Regions from separate parts of the Pseudodesulfovibrio cashew genome, predicted to be linked through region 2. Evidence: predicted binding sites of a transcription regulator. Region 2 holds the regulator's gene; each other region holds the start of a gene.
The links. Region 2 encodes sigma-54, which starts transcription at its own class of promoters, with help from an activator protein. Its sites were predicted from a motif close to CTGGCACGGNNNNTGCTT; they were not measured.
Positions count from the first base shown of each region.

Region 1 (4,483 bases), 1.5 Mb from region 2:
TACTGGGACCGCCTGGACTACGAACTGGGCGTCATCACCGAGATGGGCTTCCCGGCCTACTTCCTCATCGTCCAGGACTTCATCAACTGGGCCAAGGACAACCGCATCCCGGTGGGTCCGGGCCGCGGCTCGGCGGCAGGTTCCATCGTGGCCTGGTCCCTCAAGATCACCAACCTCGACCCCATCCCCTACGACCTGCTCTTCGAGCGCTTCCTCAACGTGGAGCGCGTGTCCATGCCGGATATCGACGTGGACTTCTGCGAACGGCGGCGGCTGGAGGTGGTCAAGTACTGCGCCCAGAAGTACGGCCACGACCGGGTAGCGCAGATCACCACCTTCGGGACCATGAAGACCAAGGCGGTCATCAAGGACGTGGGCCGCGCCCTGGGCATGACCTTCGGCGAGACAGACCGCATCGCCAAGCTCATCCCGGACGACCCTGGGGTCATGGCCAAGCTGCTGGGCGTGGAGAAGGCCAAGATCAACGTGCCCAACGCGGTCAAGGGCGTGGTCGAGCTGGGCGACATGGTCGCCACCGACCCCAAGGTCGAAAAGCTCATCGATATTTCAACGAGGCTGGAGGGGCTCTGCCGCCACGCCTCCACCCACGCGGCGGGCGTCGTCATCTCGGACAAGCCCATGACCGAGTATCTGCCGCTCTACAAGGGCAAAAAAGAGGAAATCGTCACCCAGTTCGACATGAAGAAGGTCGAAAAGGTCGGACTGATCAAGTTCGACTTCCTGGGGCTGCGAACCATGACGGTCATCGAGGACTGCCTGGACATCATCCGCGAGCAGGGCAAGGACGCCCCGAACCTGGACACCCTCCACCTGGACGACCCGGACACCTTCGCCATCTTCGCCAAGGGCGACACCGACGGCGTGTTCCAGGTCGAGTCCTCGGGCATGCGCAAGTATCTCCGCATGCTCCGCCCGGACTGCTTCGAGGACATCGTGGCCATGCTCGCCCTCTACCGTCCGGGCCCCCTGGGCATGATCGGCGCCCACGGCGTAAGCATGGTGGACGAGTTCATCATGCGCAAGCACGGCGACATCGACGTGACCTACCCGCACCCCTCGCTGGAGGACACCCTCAAGCCCACCTACGGCGTCATGGTCTATCAGGAGCAGGTCATGGCAACGGCCATGACCATCGCCAACTACTCCCTGGGCGAGGGCGACCTGCTCCGCCGCGCCATGGGTAAGAAGATCGCCGAGGAGATGGCCAAGCAGCGCTCCCGGTTCCTCGAGGGCGCACGGGAAAACAAGATCCCCGAGAAGACCGCCAACGAAATCTTCGACACCATGGAGAAGTTCGCGGCATACGGCTTCAACAAGTCGCACTCGGCCGCCTATGCGCTCATCTCCTACCACACCGCCTACCTCAAGGCCCACTTCCCGGTGGAGTTCATGGCCGCCCTGATGTCCTCGGAAATGAACAACACCGAGAAGATCATCATGTACATCAACGCCTGCCGCGACATGGACATCGCGGTCCGGCAGCCGAACATCAACGCGGGCATGGCGCGTTTCTCGGTGCGGGAGGGCGAAATCCTCTTCGCCATGGCCGCCATCAAGAACGTGGGCGAAGAGGCCATCAACGAGATCGTGGTCGAGCGCAACGAGGGCGGCACCTTCAAGGATATTTTCGACTTCTGCGAGCGTGTCAACCTCAGGCGGGTGACCAAGCGCGTGCTCGAATCGCTGATCAAGGCCGGAGCCCTTGACTGCTTCGACTGCCCACGCGCAGCCCTGATGGAGGACCTGGAAAAAGCGGTGGCCCTAGGCCAGAAAAAGGCCAAGGAAAAGGAGTCCGGCATGCTCAACATGCTGGACATGCTCGGCGGCGACGGCGGGAGCAAGTCCGAGGCGATCACGCCCACCTGCTCCTCCTGCGAAGAGTATGACGACAAGGAAAAGCTCCAGTTGGAGAAGGAGGTCCTCGGCTTCTTCCTGTCCGGGCACCCCCTGCTGGCCTACCGCCAGGACATGGCACGGCTGCGCACCTCCACCCTGGACGAGTGCAAGTCCATACCCAACGGCACCGAGGTCCGCGTGGCCGTAATCATCCCGGACTTCAAGCAAATTCTGACCAGAAAGGGCGACCCCATGGCCTTCTGCACTGCAGAGGACCTGACGACCTCGGGCGAGATCACCATGCTGCCCAACGTCTGGGAGGAGGCCCGGGAGAAGGTCGAGGCGGATCGCCCGTTGTTCGTGCAGGGACGCATTGACCTGCGAGAGGAGCCGGGCCAGGAGGAAGCACCCAAGACGGCCAAGATCCTGGCGGAAAAAGTCCTGTTCCTGGCCGACGCGGCCCACGGGTCGGACAAGCCGGTCCCCCTGTGGATTGGCGAAAAACACGCCACAGACGAGCACCTTGATGCGCTCAAGGTCATCCTCAAGCGCTACCCCGGCACCACTGCCGTGAACCTCGGCGTGATCACCAGGGAATCGGTGGTCAACCTCAAACTGGGCAACGGCTGGCAGGTCATTCCCAGCCGGGAGTTCTGGAAAGACGTGGAAAAGTGGCAAAACGGAGACGCCCTGCGCCACTTGGCCGCCCCAAAATAGAATATTTTACAGAAAGACCGTCGGAAGACTTTACATCCAGCCGTCTGTATTTTTCTATTGATCTAGAATCAATGAACTTTTTGCCTGGAATAGATTTTGCTATTCACTGGCAGAGGTTCGCTATGCATAAATCAACCATACTGCTCCATATCTGTCTGTCCGCGTTGCTGGTAATGGCCCTCCATTCACCGGCGTTCGCCTATATTTATATCGAATACAACGAAGTCTATACAGGCGATACTCCCGGCGGCGATGCCCCGTGGCTTAAGGCCCTGTTCGAAGACGCGGGAGAAAACATCTTCTATAACGGGGACTTCAACTTCAGCTCCGGGGTGCTCCTGACGCTTTTCACGGACAATCTGGTGGCTGAAGAGTTCGTTTCCGACTGGTATTTCACCTTCAATCCGGACAAGAACGTCGAAGATCTGGTCTTTACCTATATCTCCGGCGTGGAGCCCAACGTCAAAAAGAACGTCGATTGGACTGACGCGGACGGCTTCACCACCACGGGTGCCGCCATCCCGCTGGAAATCAATGTCCCGTTCCTGAACGGCGACAGTGACCGTTTCGACGCCGGTCTCATCTGCCAGATCTGGATAACCGGCATTGACGACCTGACCTCCGAGGATTTCCATTTCCTCATTGATGCCAAGGATGAAGAGTTCATTTCCGTGGCTCACATTCAGGGTATCGACATCTCGGAAGACGGCGCCGAGGCGAACTCTGAAGGCAGCGCTTGGGTCAAGGGTTACGACCCGCCGCTCCCGACCCCCGAACCTTCTACCTGGCTCCTTCTGGGCGTTGGGTTGGCACTCCTGCCATTGGCTCGTAGAAGACGCCGCTAGCATTCCTGACGCGGAGTTCTGCTCATAGTGATTTTATCTATAGCAGCGATAGATAGTTGCAATTGTAAAGTTTTTTTCGTTTGTCGGAAAACCTCACACATTTCCCGCCGCGGTCATTTCCCTTTTTATGTAAAATTAAGGTGTTATCTTTCGGCTTGATTTTTGCTTACTCTTCTTAACATAGCTTCTCACATTTTTACAAAAGGAAGCCACCATGAAGAGAGCAATCATAGCCATTCTTTTTATTGCCAGCATATTCCTCGTTGCCCGCCCCAATAACGCTAAGGCATTCACCCTGCCTCCTGCAACGGATCCGGGCCTCACCCATACTTATGGCGACTTCTACTCGTACTCCCTTCCCATCCTCGAGGAGTTCTATGGATCTGAGTATGCCGTAAAGTCCTCCGCCGGACAGATCAAGGACGCCATCGTCATCGCCACAGGTGCTACGGGACAGGACATCAGCACCAACGACGGCGACATGGATGATCCCTATCAGACCCCTGGCGGCGAAAGCGGCGGCCCCGAATTCGAGACCGCTATCGCCCCTGATCCGGACCCCGACCTGGGGGCGAATGAAAACTTGACCACCTGGGACTCCACCTTGGCGAGCCTCACTGCATATCTCGATGGACAGGCGCCGATATTCTTCTTCAACAACAACCAGGAGAACAGTGGCGACGCAGTCAACCAGAGCCTTTGGGTCTGGGCCCAAATCATTCTCTGGAGTTCCGAAGGATTGGCCAATCCCATCTACTTCGAATTGACCAGCACCACGCGGGACGGCGCCGGTGATGAGAACGGCGATCCCTACGCCTTCGCCGCCAACATCTACAGTGATCCTTCCTACGTTCCGGAAAAGTACGATCCGCTCGATCCGGATGCAGGCACCGATTATGTTCTCTCCGGCGGCGCCGTCTGTCTGGATGCCGCCTACTCGACCGTCAATTGCGGCAGCGCGGAAGCCGTGTATGGACCTTTCAACCACAACCTGGGTGAAAACGAAGCTGCCTATGCGGTCATAGCGCCCGAACTGAATGATTTCCTGTTCGCTTGGGAACGGG
Region 1 is NZ_CP046400.1:602,693-607,175, forward strand. Features, by position in the region: gene dnaE (DNA polymerase III subunit alpha) at 1-2,574, shown strand, start outside; gene GM415_RS02640 (PEP-CTERM sorting domain-containing protein) at 2,697-3,419, shown strand; gene GM415_RS02645 (PEP-CTERM sorting domain-containing protein) at 3,634-4,483, shown strand, end outside.
Region 1: GM415_RS02640 (PEP-CTERM sorting domain-containing protein) is a predicted target of sigma-54. The motif match lies at 2,659-2,676, and genes of this name have one in related genera.

Region 2 (4,483 bases):
AAGGAGCCGTGCGCGAGGCCATCGGCTTCATTCTTGAAGCGCAGGGATTGCTGGAAGACGCCAAAAAACAATGGGTTGAATAGATGAGAAAGCGTCCGGCGCTCTCCATTCTGATCATCTTTGCCGTGGGTATGACCATCGGCATCGCGGTCAAGACCTATTTTTTCAGTGATCCGCTGGTGATGGAACAACCGGCTCCGTCCACTGCCGACATGAGCCGTGAGGAGTTGCTCAACCAGGCGGACATCGTCGCTGAAGACATTGAACTGGTCCAGGGGAAGCAGGGGGCCATGACATGGAAACTCCTTGCCAAGACCGCAAAATACAACCAAAAGAGAAAGTTGATCGGCGTGACGCGCCCCCAACTCACCGCTTATTTCGGCGAAGACCGCAAGGAGGTCTACGTCAAGGCGGACCGGGGTGAGGTGGACCAGTCTAACGATAACCTGACGCTCTACGACAACATCACCGGGCGGTTCGGGGACATGGAATTGGTTGCCCAGTATCTGGATTACGTGGGAGCTATCAAGAAGGTTTACCTCAAGGGCGGCGTGACGGTGCGACGGCCCGACATGACGTTGACGGCCACTGCCGTAGAGATCGACCTTGTCAGCCGGGAATTGACGGCGGCAGGCGACGTCAAGGCGCTCATGGCCCCCGGCGGAATGCGGGATCTGCCATTCAACCAGTAGACAAAGGAGCGGGACTCCGATGAAAAAGATATATGCCATGGCGCTGACATTGCTATGCGGCCTGTTTGTCACCGGTGCGGCTCTCGCCGCCGACTGGGGAGAGATTCGCGTCGCCAAAAGCAACTTGAATGTGCGGGAGGGGCGTTCTCCCAAGACGGAGCACGTCCTCACCCTCGCCAAGGGGCAACGGGTCAAGGTCGACTTTCTCAAGGAGGGCTGGGTGGCTGTTTTCAATCTAAACGAACCCACCCGTGACGAATCCCGCGCCATCGGTTACGCCAACGACAAGTATCTCGAACGGGTAGAAGCGGCGCCTCAGGCTGCACCCAAAAGCGAGGAAAAGCCGGTCGTGGCGGAAGCCGAGGGAGAGGGTGAGGTTGTGGCAAACGTGGCCTCCGCACCGCCTTCGGCTACGGAAAACCTCGGCGTGGATTCCAATCGCATCCCGGTGAAGATATCTGCGGACAGGATGGTCTACGACGAGAGCGGAAAAGTGGTTTCCTTCGTGGGGAACGTGGTGGCGGAACACGGCGGCCTGACCCTTTGGGCAGATAAGCTCTCCGCCTATCTGTCGTCCAGCACCGGCAAGAAGTTTTCCGCAGACTCCATCGACCGCATCGTGGCCGACGGGAACGTCCGGGCCAAGAAGGGCAAGTCCGAGGGTGAGGCTGGTCGCGTGACCTATTTTGTTGCCAAGCAGATCCTCAAGATGGAGCAAAACCCCAAACTTCAGGACGGTCCCAACAGCCTGACCGGCGACGTCATCAATTTTTACGTTCGTGAGAACCGCAGCGAAGTGATCGGCGGCAACGGACAGCGCGTCAAGGCCATCTTCATGGCGCCGAGCAAGCTCAAGGTGCAATAGATGCAGTCAGGACTGGTCGCCACCAATCTCTCCAAGCGCTACGGCCAGAAAGAGGTCGTGCACGGCATTAATCTCGAATTGCACCCCAAGGAGGTCGTCGGGTTGCTTGGTCCCAACGGAGCGGGCAAGACCACGACGTTTTACATGCTTGTGGGCATCGTCAAGCCCAACACCGGCCAGGTGGTCCTCAGCGGCACCCAGCTTACGGAGAAGCCGCTGCACGAGCGGGCGCGCATGGGGGTAAGCTATCTGCCGCAGGAGAGCTCCATCTTCAAGAAGCTCTCGGTCCGGCAGAATCTGGAGATCATTCTCGAGCAGACGTCCCTCAATACCGCGGCCCAGAAGCGCCGGGCCGAGGAACTCATGGAGATGTTCACCATTACCAAGCTGGCGGACCAGGCGGCAATGTTCCTCTCGGGCGGAGAGCGCCGCAGACTGGAAATCGCCAGGGCTTTGATAATGGACCCTCAGTTCATTCTCCTGGACGAACCTTTTGCCGGGATTGATCCCATCGCCGTCATCGATATTCAGGAGATCATTTCCGTGCTCAAATCCATGGGCATCGGCATTCTTATTTCCGACCACAACGTTCGGGAAACACTCAATATTTGTGACCGTGCGTATCTTGTGTACGAGGGGACCGTCATCCTTGAGGGGACGCCTGCAGAGATCGTGCAGGATAGCCGCGCTCGTCAGATCTATCTTGGCGAAGACTTCCGCCTGTAACGCCTTTTCGGCACCTTTTTTACCTTTGGTGATTTACACCGTCATGAAAGGTTGGTACAATTCTTTCATGTGCCATATCTTCCACTTTTAATTCAATACTCACAACGAGTTAGCAGGATGTTCTTGCAACATTCCTCTCAATGTGGCATAGTTTATCTCAAGAAATCCAACTTCAATGATGGAAAAAGTATTTTGCAGATAGAATTGTATATATGCGCGTTTGCCGCGGATGAGGCCTGATAACTATGGGCCTTGAACTCAGGCAACAACTCAAGCTTTCTCAGCAGCTGGTCATGACGCCCCAGTTGCAGCAGGCCATCAAACTGCTGCAGCTTTCCCGTCTTGAGCTTCTGGAAACGGTGCAGCAGGAACTCATGGAGAATCCATTTCTCGATGAGACCGAGACCGAGACCGAGATTCGGGAGAAGGAAACCCTGACCGAATCCCAGGCCGAGGAAGAGCTTGTACGCACAGCCGACTGGGAAAATTACCTGGGCGAGTTCTCCAGTACCTCCAAGCAGGCCATGGCTCGTGACTCCGAGGTGCCGGAAGAGGGGCTTTCCTTTGAGGCTCGGCTGGCATCCAAGCCCTCACTTGAAGGGCATCTCAACTGGCAGATGCGGCTTTCCAATTTTACCGAACGGGAAGTGGCCATCGGTGAAACCGTTATCGGCAATGTGGACCACAACGGGTACCTCCAGGCCTCCAACGAAGAGATCATGTCCATGGTTTCGGCCACTGAGGAGGAGATCGATTCCGTGATCGAGCGGATCAAGCGTCTCGATCCCGTTGGTGTGGGCGCGCGTACTCCTCAGGAGTGTCTGCTCGTCCAGATGGAGGTACTCGGTTACGATGACCCCATTCTCGAGTCGCTGGTCAGGGATCACCTTGAGGACCTGGAAAAGAACCGTTACAAGCCCCTGGCGCGAAAGTTCAAGATTTCCATGGAAGAACTCAAGGAATACCTTGATCTCCTCCAGACCTTGGATCCCATGCCGGGCACCAATTTTTCTTCCACCGAGCCGCATTACGTCAGCCCTGACGTCTTCGTCTACAAGTACGGCGACGAGTTCGTGATCATTCTCAACGAGGATGGTCTGCCTCGCTTGCAGATGAATTCTTTTTACATGGATTCCATGAAAGGCGCCAAAGACAAGGAAAAGGACTATTTTCAGGAAAAGATGCGTTCTGCCGCATGGTTGATGAAAAGTCTGTACCAACGCCAAAGAACCTTGTATAAAGTAGTTGAGAGTATTGTCCGTTTTCAACGGGAGTTCTTTGAAGAGGGCGTAACCAAGCTCAGACCATTGATACTTAAGGAGGTTGCCGAAGATATCGAGATGCACGAGTCCACGGTGAGCCGCATTACCACAAGCAAGTATGTGTCCACGCCGCACGGTATTTTCGAGTTGAAGTTCTTCTTCAACAGTGCGCTGGATTTGAATGACGGTTCCCAGGTGGGTTCGGAAAGCGTCAAGGCGCTCATCAAGCAGATGATCGCCGAGGAAGATGCGAAGAAACCACTGAGCGATGAAAAAATCGGCGAGATACTGAAGGAGAAGCTGGATGTTAACATCGCCCGGCGCACCGTCGCCAAGTATCGTTCTGCAATGGGTATCGCCTCATCTTCAAAGCGCAAGCAATACTTCTGATCTTGTTGGACTTATAACCAGGAGGTAGAGTATGAACATAAGCTTCACTTTCAAGAACTTCGACCCGTCTGATCATCTCAAGGGTTATGCGCAGAAGCGTTTTGAAAAGGTGGCCAAGTTCGTTTCCGACTCCGAGGCCGATCTTCAGGTGAACCTGCTGGTCGACAAGTTCCGCCATAAGGCAGATGTCATTCTCAACGCGGACGCAATCCATATATCGGCATATGAAGACTCCGAAGACATGTATTCCACCATCGACATGGTGCTCGACAAGCTCGAGGCGCAACTGCGAAGGATGCGCGAAAAGATGAAGGATCGCCCCCGGCAGGCGCGGGGCAACAAGGTGATGATGAACTTCCTCTCTTTCGAGGAGACAGCCGGCGTTTCCGGCCCGACCATTGTGGGCACCGACTCTTACGAGGCCAAGCCCATGTCCGTGGACGAGGCGGCGGAACAGCTCAATTCACTCGATAATGAATTCCTCGTTTTCCTCAATGCGGAGACCGAGGGTGTCAACGTAATCTATAAGCGGAAGAACGGCGACTACG
Region 2 is NZ_CP046400.1:3,004,962-3,009,444, forward strand. Features, by position in the region: gene GM415_RS13645 (KdsC family phosphatase) at 1-83, shown strand, start outside; gene lptC (LPS export ABC transporter periplasmic protein LptC) at 84-692, shown strand; gene lptA (lipopolysaccharide transport periplasmic protein LptA) at 712-1,557, shown strand; gene lptB (LPS export ABC transporter ATP-binding protein) at 1,558-2,283, shown strand; gene rpoN (RNA polymerase factor sigma-54) at 2,529-3,935, shown strand; gene hpf (ribosome hibernation-promoting factor, HPF/YfiA family) at 3,967-4,483, shown strand, end outside.

Region 3 (4,483 bases), 810 kb from region 2:
ACCGTTGTGGCTTTTCATGTCGCTGACGGAAGGTCGTGTAGTTTGATTTTAATTAATAAAATGTAAATACAAGTGGTTGTAGCTATACGTATTTAATGCTTTTCAGGTCGCAAGAAGTTGGCTGACGGTGAGAGGAAGGCCCTGGAGGAAGCTCCCGGGCCTTTTCTATGGCTGGGCTGGCCTGTCCGGCTGCAGACCGGTTTGTCGTCCGGCGGAGCATTGACCCGTATCGGGGAAGTATCCTACCCTATTGGCTCAAGTTTTTCGGTGAGCCCATCCTGTTGGGCGTCACCTCGATCACGCCGAATTCCCGCCTTGCTCGACCCATTCCAGGAAATGTTGCAATCCGATCCGGCCTTGACCACCTAAGGAGATTTCAATGAAAGCTATCCGCGATAACGCGCGCCAAAAGATGAAGAAGTTCTGCCGGGTCTGCAAAGTCTGCGACGGCAGAGTCTGTGCCGGTGAAATTCCCGGCATGGGTGGATTGGGAACGGGAGCTTCCTTCAAGAACAATGTTTCCGCACTGGCAAGCCTGCACCTGAACATGCGGCTGGTTCATGACATCACCGAACCGAAGACGGCCATTACCCTGCTGGGGTATGAGCTGGCGCTTCCTGTGCTGGCCGCGCCCATCGGCGGTGTGGCCGTCAACATGGACCTTGGGGTCAGCGAGGAAGACTACAACCTATCGGTGGTGGGCGGCTGCCTGGACGCGGGCATCGTCGGCTGTACCGGCGACGGCGTCCCCCCGGTTATCCATGAGGCCGGGCTGGCCGCGCTGACTCTGCATCATGGCTGCGGCATTCCTTTCATCAAGCCGTGGGAAGGGGCCGAACTGGATGAGAAGCTGGAAAAGGCCCGCGACACCGGTTGCAAGGCCATCGGCATGGACATCGACGCCGCCGGGCTGCTGACCCTGCGCCGCCGTGGCCGTCCCGTGGCCCCCCGGACCTCACAGCAGTTGGCGGACATCATAGGCAAGGTGCATGCCTGGGGCATTGCGTTCATTCTCAAGGGGTTGATGTCTCCCCGGGACGCCTCCCTGGCCGTGGAGGCCGGTGCGGACGCCGTGGTCGTGTCCAACCACGGGGGGCGCGCATTGGACCATACCCCGGGGACCGCGACAGTCCTGCCCGAGGTCGTCGCCGCAGTGGGCGGACGCATCCCGGTCCTGGCTGACGGCGGGGTGCGTGACGGCGGGGACATCCTGAAGATGCTTGCGCTGGGCGCGGACTGCGTCCTCATCGGACGGCCCGTGTCCGTGGCTGCCGTGGGCGGCGGCCGGGAAGGGGTGGCCCGCTATTTCGAGACCCTGGGGGATCAGTTGCGCCAGGCCATGGTCATGACAGGAACGCCTGATGTGCGTGACGTTTCCCCCTCGATCATTCATGGCTTGAACGGCTGATGGGAGACCGTATCGTTTTGGGCCCGAGCCGCTGCCGTTTCAGGACGGCGGTGTCTCGGGCTTTTGTTATTTCATTTTGCATGTTGACTGTTTCATTTTGCATTTCATGTTGAAATGTTTGAAACGTTTCAGCCCTTTCGCCTGCCGCTCTTTGATATACCAATTTGATAATAAAATAAGTTAAAACAAGATGTTATTCATTAAATTGAAATCTTGGCAAGGCTCTTGCTCTTCCGGGCAGCAATACTGACATCTCGGAGGATGCTAATGAAAGCTCTTATTGTCATGAGTTCAAAGGACAACGTCGGAAACGCCATCGAGGATATCGTTGGCGGCGATGAAGTCTCCTACACCGTGGACGGTGCACAGCATGTCATTACCGCCCAGGACGAAATCCCCTTCGGTTTCAAGGCCGCCGTTCAGGACATCCCCGCTGGCGGCGATATCATCAAGTACAAGGAAGTCGTCGGTCGCGCCGCCGTGGATATCAAGGCGGGCGAGTGCGTCCACATCCATAACGTCGAAGGAAAGCGGGGACGCGGCGATATTCCTGGAGGACAGGCATGAAGTTTCTCGGATACGTCAGGCCGGACGGTTCAACCGGCATCCGCAATCACACGCTGGTAATGGCCAACGGACGCGGCGCAGCCACCCTGGCCGCCATGGTGTCCAAGCTCGTCAGCGGTACCCGGCTGTTCATCCAGCCCAATGAGAACGGCCGTGACGGCGACGATCGCAAGACCATCGCCCGGACCATGATAGGTCTGGCCAAAAATGCCAACGTCGGCGCAGTGCTCATCGTGGGCAACAAGCCGGACGCCGGATATCCCGAGTTTTCCTATGACGCCTTCGTGGGTGAGATCGCCAAGAGCGGCAAGCCCATGGAAACGGTGTTCATGAAGGACTGCGGCGGATTCCAGGATGCCCTGGGCCTGGCCGTGCGCAAGTGCCGGAACCTGGTGCAGAAGGCCAGTGAAACGCCGCGCACCGAGGTGGACTTCGGCGCGCTGAACATGGCCGTGAAGTGCGGGTATTCCGACGCCACTTCGGGCATGTCCGGCAACCCGGTGGTCGGCCATCTCTTCGACACCCTGGTGGACAACGGCGGCCGCGCCATGTTCGCCGAGACCACAGAGGTCATCGGCGCCGAGCACATCGTGGCCAAGCGGTTCACCGACGAGGGCGAACGGGACAAGTTCCTGCGCGCCGTGGAAAGGGTGGAAGAGGAAGCCCGCTCCACCGGAGAGGACATCCGGACCATCAACCCCATTCCGGCCAACATTCAGGCGGGCCTGACGACTCTGGAGGAAAAGTCTCTTGGAGCCATCGTCAAGTCCGGCACCCGGCCGATCCAGGGCTGCACCCAGTACGGCGAAATCCCCGAGGGACGCGGCCTGTACTACATGGATTCGTGGATGTCCTCCACCGCGCTCTTTCTCGGCTTCGCGGCCGCGGGCTCGGTGCTGAACATCTTCCAGGTGGGAGGCGGCTGGTTCCCGGACGACGCCATGATGCCCACGGTAAACACCGGGCTCATCACGCCGACCCTGTACATGACCGGCAACCCGCGCACCTGGGACAAGGGCTGGCGCGAGATGGACTTCAACTCCGGTACGGTGATCACCGAGAAGGAGCCCATTGCCGACGCGGGCGGCCGCCTTGTCGACGAGGTCCTGGCATTCGCCTCGGGCCGGTTGACCAAGGGTGAGACGTTGGACATTCGAGACAATGTGGAGGTGTATCTCCGGGGGCCCGGCCTCTAGGGATAACAGTTGCGCTTAACAGTTTAGGAGGTATGTAATGCGTAAAGTTTTGATTATGTGCGTTTTGGCACTGCTCGTGGCGGCCGTCGCCCCTGCCTATGCCGAGTTCCCCGAGAAAGCGGTCCAGATCGTGGTGCCCTGGAAGCCGGGCGGAGGCAGCGACATTTCCGCCAGGATCATCAGTGACCATATGAAGGAGCTCCTGCCCGAGCCCCTGGTGGTCACGAACATCGACGGCGCCGCCGGTCTGAACGGCGCGCTCCATGTCAGCAAGGCCCGCCCGGACGGCTACACCGTGCTCTGGGAGCACCCCGGCAACCTGACCGTCGCCCCCATGGTGACCAAGGCCAAGTTCCGCTGGAACGATTTCGAGCCCGTCGGCATCGCGGCCAAGGGCAGCACCGCCCTGATCGTGCGCGGCGACAGCCCGTTCAAGACCGCCAAGGAGGCCCTCGAGGCCGTCAAGGCCAATCCGGGCAAGTACCGCTGGGCCCTGGCGCTCAACGCCGTTTCCCACTTCACCTTCCTGAACATCAGCCACGCCTACGGCGGATTGAAGGCCATGTTCATCCCGGCCAACGGCGACAAGGGCCGCATCGTGTCCCTGCTGGGCAACAACAGCGACATCACCACCGTCGGCTTTGCCTCGGTCAAGCCGTACCTGAAGTCCGGCGACCTGCGTGTCCTGGCCATGGTCAACACCGAGCGTTCTCCGTTCGCTCCCGACGTCCCGACCCTCAAGGAGATCGGCGTCGACGCGTCCTACGACTTCCTGTATTCCATCTTCGCGCCCAAGGGCACGCCCAAAGAGAACATCATGATTCTGAGCGACGCCTTCAAGAAGGCCCTTTCGGACGAGGGAACCATCAGCGCGCTCAGGGAGCAGTGCCTGGTGCCCTTCTTCAAGACCCCCGAGGAAACCCGTTCCCTGTGGCAGGCCGAGTCCGACCTGTACACCGACCTGGCCAAGGAAAACGGCCTGGTTAAGTAAAGCCTCTCCAACCTCTCCTTCCTCTCGGGGCCGGCCTGCCGGCCCCGGGGAAGGGGACTGGAGATCACTGCCGATCATCGAGAATCGGTCAACTTCTTGCTGACAGTCAGAGGAGTGGACTAATGCGAGTCAAAACCGGCGATCTGTTCATGGGTGTTGTCCTGTTCGGTCTCAGCATCGCCCTGTACATCCAAACCGGCAATATCAACACGGCCATGATCTACGCGCTGGGGCCGGTGTTTTTCCCCAAGATCCTGATCTACAGCCTGGGCGTCCTTTCCCTGGTCCTGATGTATCAGAGCGTTGATTTCACCGGCAAAA
Region 3 is NZ_CP046400.1:3,818,634-3,823,116, reverse strand. Features, by position in the region: gene GM415_RS17505 (phosphatidylserine decarboxylase family protein) at 1-1, shown strand, start outside; gene GM415_RS17500 (alpha-hydroxy-acid oxidizing protein) at 380-1,408, shown strand; gene GM415_RS17495 (UxaA family hydrolase) at 1,676-1,975, shown strand; gene GM415_RS17490 (UxaA family hydrolase) at 1,972-3,171, shown strand; gene GM415_RS17485 (tripartite tricarboxylate transporter substrate binding protein) at 3,209-4,162, shown strand; gene GM415_RS17480 (tripartite tricarboxylate transporter TctB family protein) at 4,285-4,483, shown strand, end outside.
Region 3: GM415_RS17495 (UxaA family hydrolase) is a predicted target of sigma-54. The motif match lies at 1,622-1,639, and genes of this name have one in related genera.

Region 4 (4,483 bases), 1.2 Mb from region 2:
CGATCTGCCGCAACTGGCCGACTTCTTTTTGGAGCGGGCAAACCGCCGCCTGGGAACGGACATTGCGGGCATCTCGGCGGAAGCCATGGAGATTTTCTTCAACTACGATTGGCCGGGCAACGTACGCCAGTTCGCCAACGCCGTGGAACGCGCCGCCATCTTCTGCGCCTCGTCCATGATCACCGCCGCCGAGGTGGACCAGGCATTCTCCAACAAACAGCCTGAACAGGACGCCCAGCAGCAGCCCGCCCTGCCTGAAACCGACCTGCCTCTCAAGCAGGCGCTGATCCAATACGAGCGATATCTCATCGAAAACGCCCTGCGCCGGGCCGGGGGCACCCAGACCGACGCAGCCGACACTTTGGGCATCTCCGCCAAGAACCTCTGGAACAAATTACAGAAGCACGGCATAGATCCTGCACAATTCAAGTTGCGCTAGCGCCGCCCTCATATTTTCCACTTTTCGTGGAATAGTGGCGGCCCCACATGCAACCGAATACAAGGATCAGGACCGCCATGCACGACATAACCAGAGCTCCGGCCGCACGCCCGGCCGAAATCGCAGCTCACCATATCCGAACCGTTGCCGCGTCCCTGCTGGACAGCCTTTGGCGGCACCGTTTCCTGGCTGCGCTCAGCGCGGTCTACGCGCTTTTCTGCGGGCCTTTCGCCAAAATGTTCGGGGTGGAGCACCTCGTGGATTACTCCGTCGGCGGCCAAGTGGGGATTTATCTCATGATCCTGACCCTGGTCTGCTTCCTGATCCTCCACTGCCTGCGCACCCAGTGGCGTGACCGCCCAAAACGGCTCCTGCCCCATGTCGCCAAAAGTCTGAAAAACGATTTTCTCAGCTATGACAGATTGTTCCATGGCATCATCGCCATCGCCTGTCTCTATCTGCTCATGGCGGTCTTTTCGAACTACAAACGGATGATCCCGTTCGTCGTGCCCTTCCACCTGGACGCCTTTCTCCACAACCTGGACAAAACGCTTCATTTCGGCATGGAACCGTGGCGGCTGCTCCAGCCCCTGCTGGGCCATCCCCTGATCTCCTTCGCCATCAACTTCCTCTACAATATCTGGCTCTTCCTCGTGGTCATGGTCTTCTACTGGCAGGCTTTTTCACGCAAGGATCCGGCCCTGCGCATGCAGTTCCTCTCCTCCTTCCTGCTTTGCTGGGTGATCGTCGGCACGGTCGCGGCCACCCTGCTCTCCTCTGCCGGGCCCTGCTTCTACGGCCTCGTAACCAGTGGTGCCGACCCGTACGCGCCGCTCATGGACTACCTGCGCACCGCCAACGAGACCTACCCCATCTGGGCGCTGAGCATTCAGGACACCCTTTACCAAAGCTACACCCAGAGTTCGCTCACTGTGGTTTCGGGCATTTCGGCCATGCCGAGCATGCACATTTCCATCGCCACGCTCATGGCGCTGCTGGGGTGGCGCATCGGACGCGTGGCAGGATGGGGCTTCACCGCCTATTGCGGCTGCATAATGCTCGGCTCGGTCCATCTGGGCTGGCATTATGCCGTCGACGGATATGTATCCGTGATAATGACCCTCGCCATCTGGCACGCTTGCGGATGGTTCACCGGAAGAGCGTCCGGCAACGAGCCGAAGACCCTCTCCGCAACCCTGTAACGGAGGCAACATGACACGATTGCTGAAAGAGGAAAGAGGGGCGACGGCACTCGAGTACGGCTTGATCGGAGCCCTGATCGCCGTGGCCATCATGGGTGTGGTATCCACCCTGGGCCTCCAGATCCAGACCATCTTTTCAACCATCGCCACGACCATCGCAACAACTCCTTAACCCCGCGCGGTTGTTTGATCGCGAAAAGGGCTTGCCTGCCACGGCAAGCCCTTTTGTTTTGGCCTGCCCCAGACCGCCCCCGAGCTTGTCCCGGGGCCATCTGCTCAAGGACCACGCCGAGGTTCGAGCTATGGATTCATGTATTATGCAGGAGAGGGAATACAGGCCTGAGCCATACCCAGGCTCCACGATGATCATATTCAGTTAAAAACACGACAGCCTGTATCAGTGCCAGGCGGCCCATAAAGGAAATTGGAGTACACGGAAACGATGGAAGATGCCGGCCAGCCCTGGCACGCCAAAGGGAGCACGGGCCCAAGCCTCTCGGGCAATTGCTTTTGCCATTGCCAGCCCGCATGGCCAGACTCCTGAGGACTGTGGGAGAGGGGGGCAGCCCATTTTCCCGTTCTGGTGGATTGCCCCCCTCCCCATAACGAAGCCCATGGACCAATGTTATAGCGTCCAGGAGGCAGTGTTTGTTCTTCTTGAAATCATTTGATTTTCAACAATCCGCTCCCATTCTGTTCCGTAACTTCGGGGCATTCAACCAGACTTTCAGGCAGCCACTCCACAATTAATAGATGGAATTAACCTTCTGTTTTAACGGCTTTTTCTCGACGAGGTAGAATACTTCCACGCAAAAGGAGATCCACTAATAGTGGATACACAAAACCAGGCCAACCTCCCTGGTAGGCAGGCATCCGCCTATAAACTTTTTTTCACGTTTTAAATCAGCATGTTATAAAAAAAATTTTCATTTTGCAGCCATCTGGCACACCGGTTGCTTTATTCGGGGCGTGGCTGATGTGAAGAACGCGAAAACAAATTTCATCAAAAGTAGCCCGGATCGGGCAAACCGAAAAAAACCTAGGAGAGAAACAATGACCAAAATCATGAACCTCATTCGTAACGAAGAAGGCGCCACCGCTCTTGAATACGGCCTGCTCGCCGCCCTGATCGCCGCAGCGATTATCACCGCTGTGACCACCCTGGGAAGCACCGTTTCGTCCACCTTCTCTACCATTTCCACCAAGATGAGCGCCGCGATGGCTTCCTAAGCCGTCAGGTCAAATCAAGGTACTACCGTTTAACGGAAGCAGCCAGAGCAGCCGAACCGGGGCCGCGGGAAAGCAGCCCGCAGCCCCGGTTCAGTCATCCGAGGGGAAAACGGATGACGCGGCCGGAACTGGCACACATCGGGGGGAACATGAATATTCTCATCACCGGCGTGCTCGGAGCGGCGCTCCTGGTCGCCACCATCACCGACCTCAAGAGCCAGAAAATTCATAACTGGCTGACCTTTCCGCTCATGCTCACCGGCCTGATCGCGCACACGGTCCACGGCGGCCTGGACGGGCTCGCCCTGAGCGCGGGCGGCTTCGCCCTGGGGCTCGGCCTGATGATCGTTCCCTTCCTCATGGGTATGATGGGCGCGGGCGACGTCAAGCTCATGGCCGGAATCGGCGCATGGCTCGGCGTGGAAGCCACCTTCACCGCATTCCTCTTCACCTGCCTGGCCGGCGGCATCTACGCCATCGCCGTCCTTCTCATGAACTTCGCCCAGTTCAAGGCCGTCATGGCCAACCTCTGGGGAACCTTCCTCCGCTTCCTCTCCACCCACAAGTTCGACTACTCCCCGGTCAACACCGAACAGGCGCTTCCCAGGCTCTGCTACGGCGTAGCCATCGCCGTGGGCACCGTGGGCGCCCTGATCCTGAATTTCACCCAGACCGGCTCGGTCGTGGTCCGCTAGGCAAGGGGGAACCAGATGAGCAAATCAACCAAGGCACTCCTTCAGATCGGCGTGGCGCTGATGCTGGCAATGGCCGCAGGCGTCCTGATCTTCATGTGGACATCCAAGCTGACCAAGCAGCCCAAGGCCGTGGCCGAAAAAGCCGTCACCACTGTGGAAGTGGTCGTGGCCAAGGCCGAGATCAAGCGCGGAACCAAGCTGGTCGAGGACATGCTCGAGGTGAAGCGGTTCACCCCCGATTCCAGACCTTCGGGCGCGTTCCCGGACGTTGAAGCCCTTGAAGGCCGTGTCCTGAGCACCGACGTGGCCGCCAACGAGGCCGTGACCGAATCCAAGCTGGCCGACCCGTCCGTCATGGGCGGCGGCGTCTCCGCCCTGATCGAACCAGGCAAGCGCGCCATGTCCGTCAAGGGCAACATGGTCATGGGCCTGGCCGGCTTCGTCCGCCCCGGCGACCGTGTCGACGTCATCGTCACCCTGCCCGAGGGCTACGACAACAAGCCCGTGACCAAGCTGGTCCTGGAACGGATCAAGGTCCTGGCCACCGGCACCGAACTCTCCCCGCCCGACAAGGACGGCAAGACCGCCTCCGTGGACGTCTACACCCTGGAACTGAGCCCCGAGGAAAGCGAACGCCTGGCCCTGGCCTCCACCCAGGGGACCCTGAACTTCGCCCTGCGCAACGAGCAGGACGAAAGCAAGATCCTGACCACCGGCGTCAACGTCAAGAAGGCCCTGGCAGCCCTGCGGCCCAAGCCCAAGCCGCGCAAGGCCACCAATCGCAACCAGGTCAAGGTCGAAGTCATCACCGGCGGCGACACCAGAACCCTGAAATTTTAGGAGACGGCCATGACCATACATAAATATCTCATAGCCGCTCTCTTCGTCCTGGCCCTTATGGCTCCGGGCACGGCGTC
Region 4 is NZ_CP046400.1:308,735-313,217, forward strand. Features, by position in the region: gene GM415_RS01375 (sigma-54-dependent transcriptional regulator) at 1-439, shown strand, start outside; gene GM415_RS01380 (phosphatase PAP2 family protein) at 487-1,641, shown strand; gene GM415_RS01385 (Flp family type IVb pilin) at 1,652-1,813, shown strand; gene GM415_RS01390 (Flp family type IVb pilin) at 2,695-2,871, shown strand; gene GM415_RS01395 (A24 family peptidase) at 3,021-3,566, shown strand; gene cpaB (Flp pilus assembly protein CpaB) at 3,582-4,406, shown strand; gene GM415_RS01405 (type II and III secretion system protein family protein) at 4,416-4,483, shown strand, end outside.
Region 4: GM415_RS01390 (Flp family type IVb pilin) is a predicted target of sigma-54. The motif match lies at 2,583-2,600, and genes of this name have one in related genera.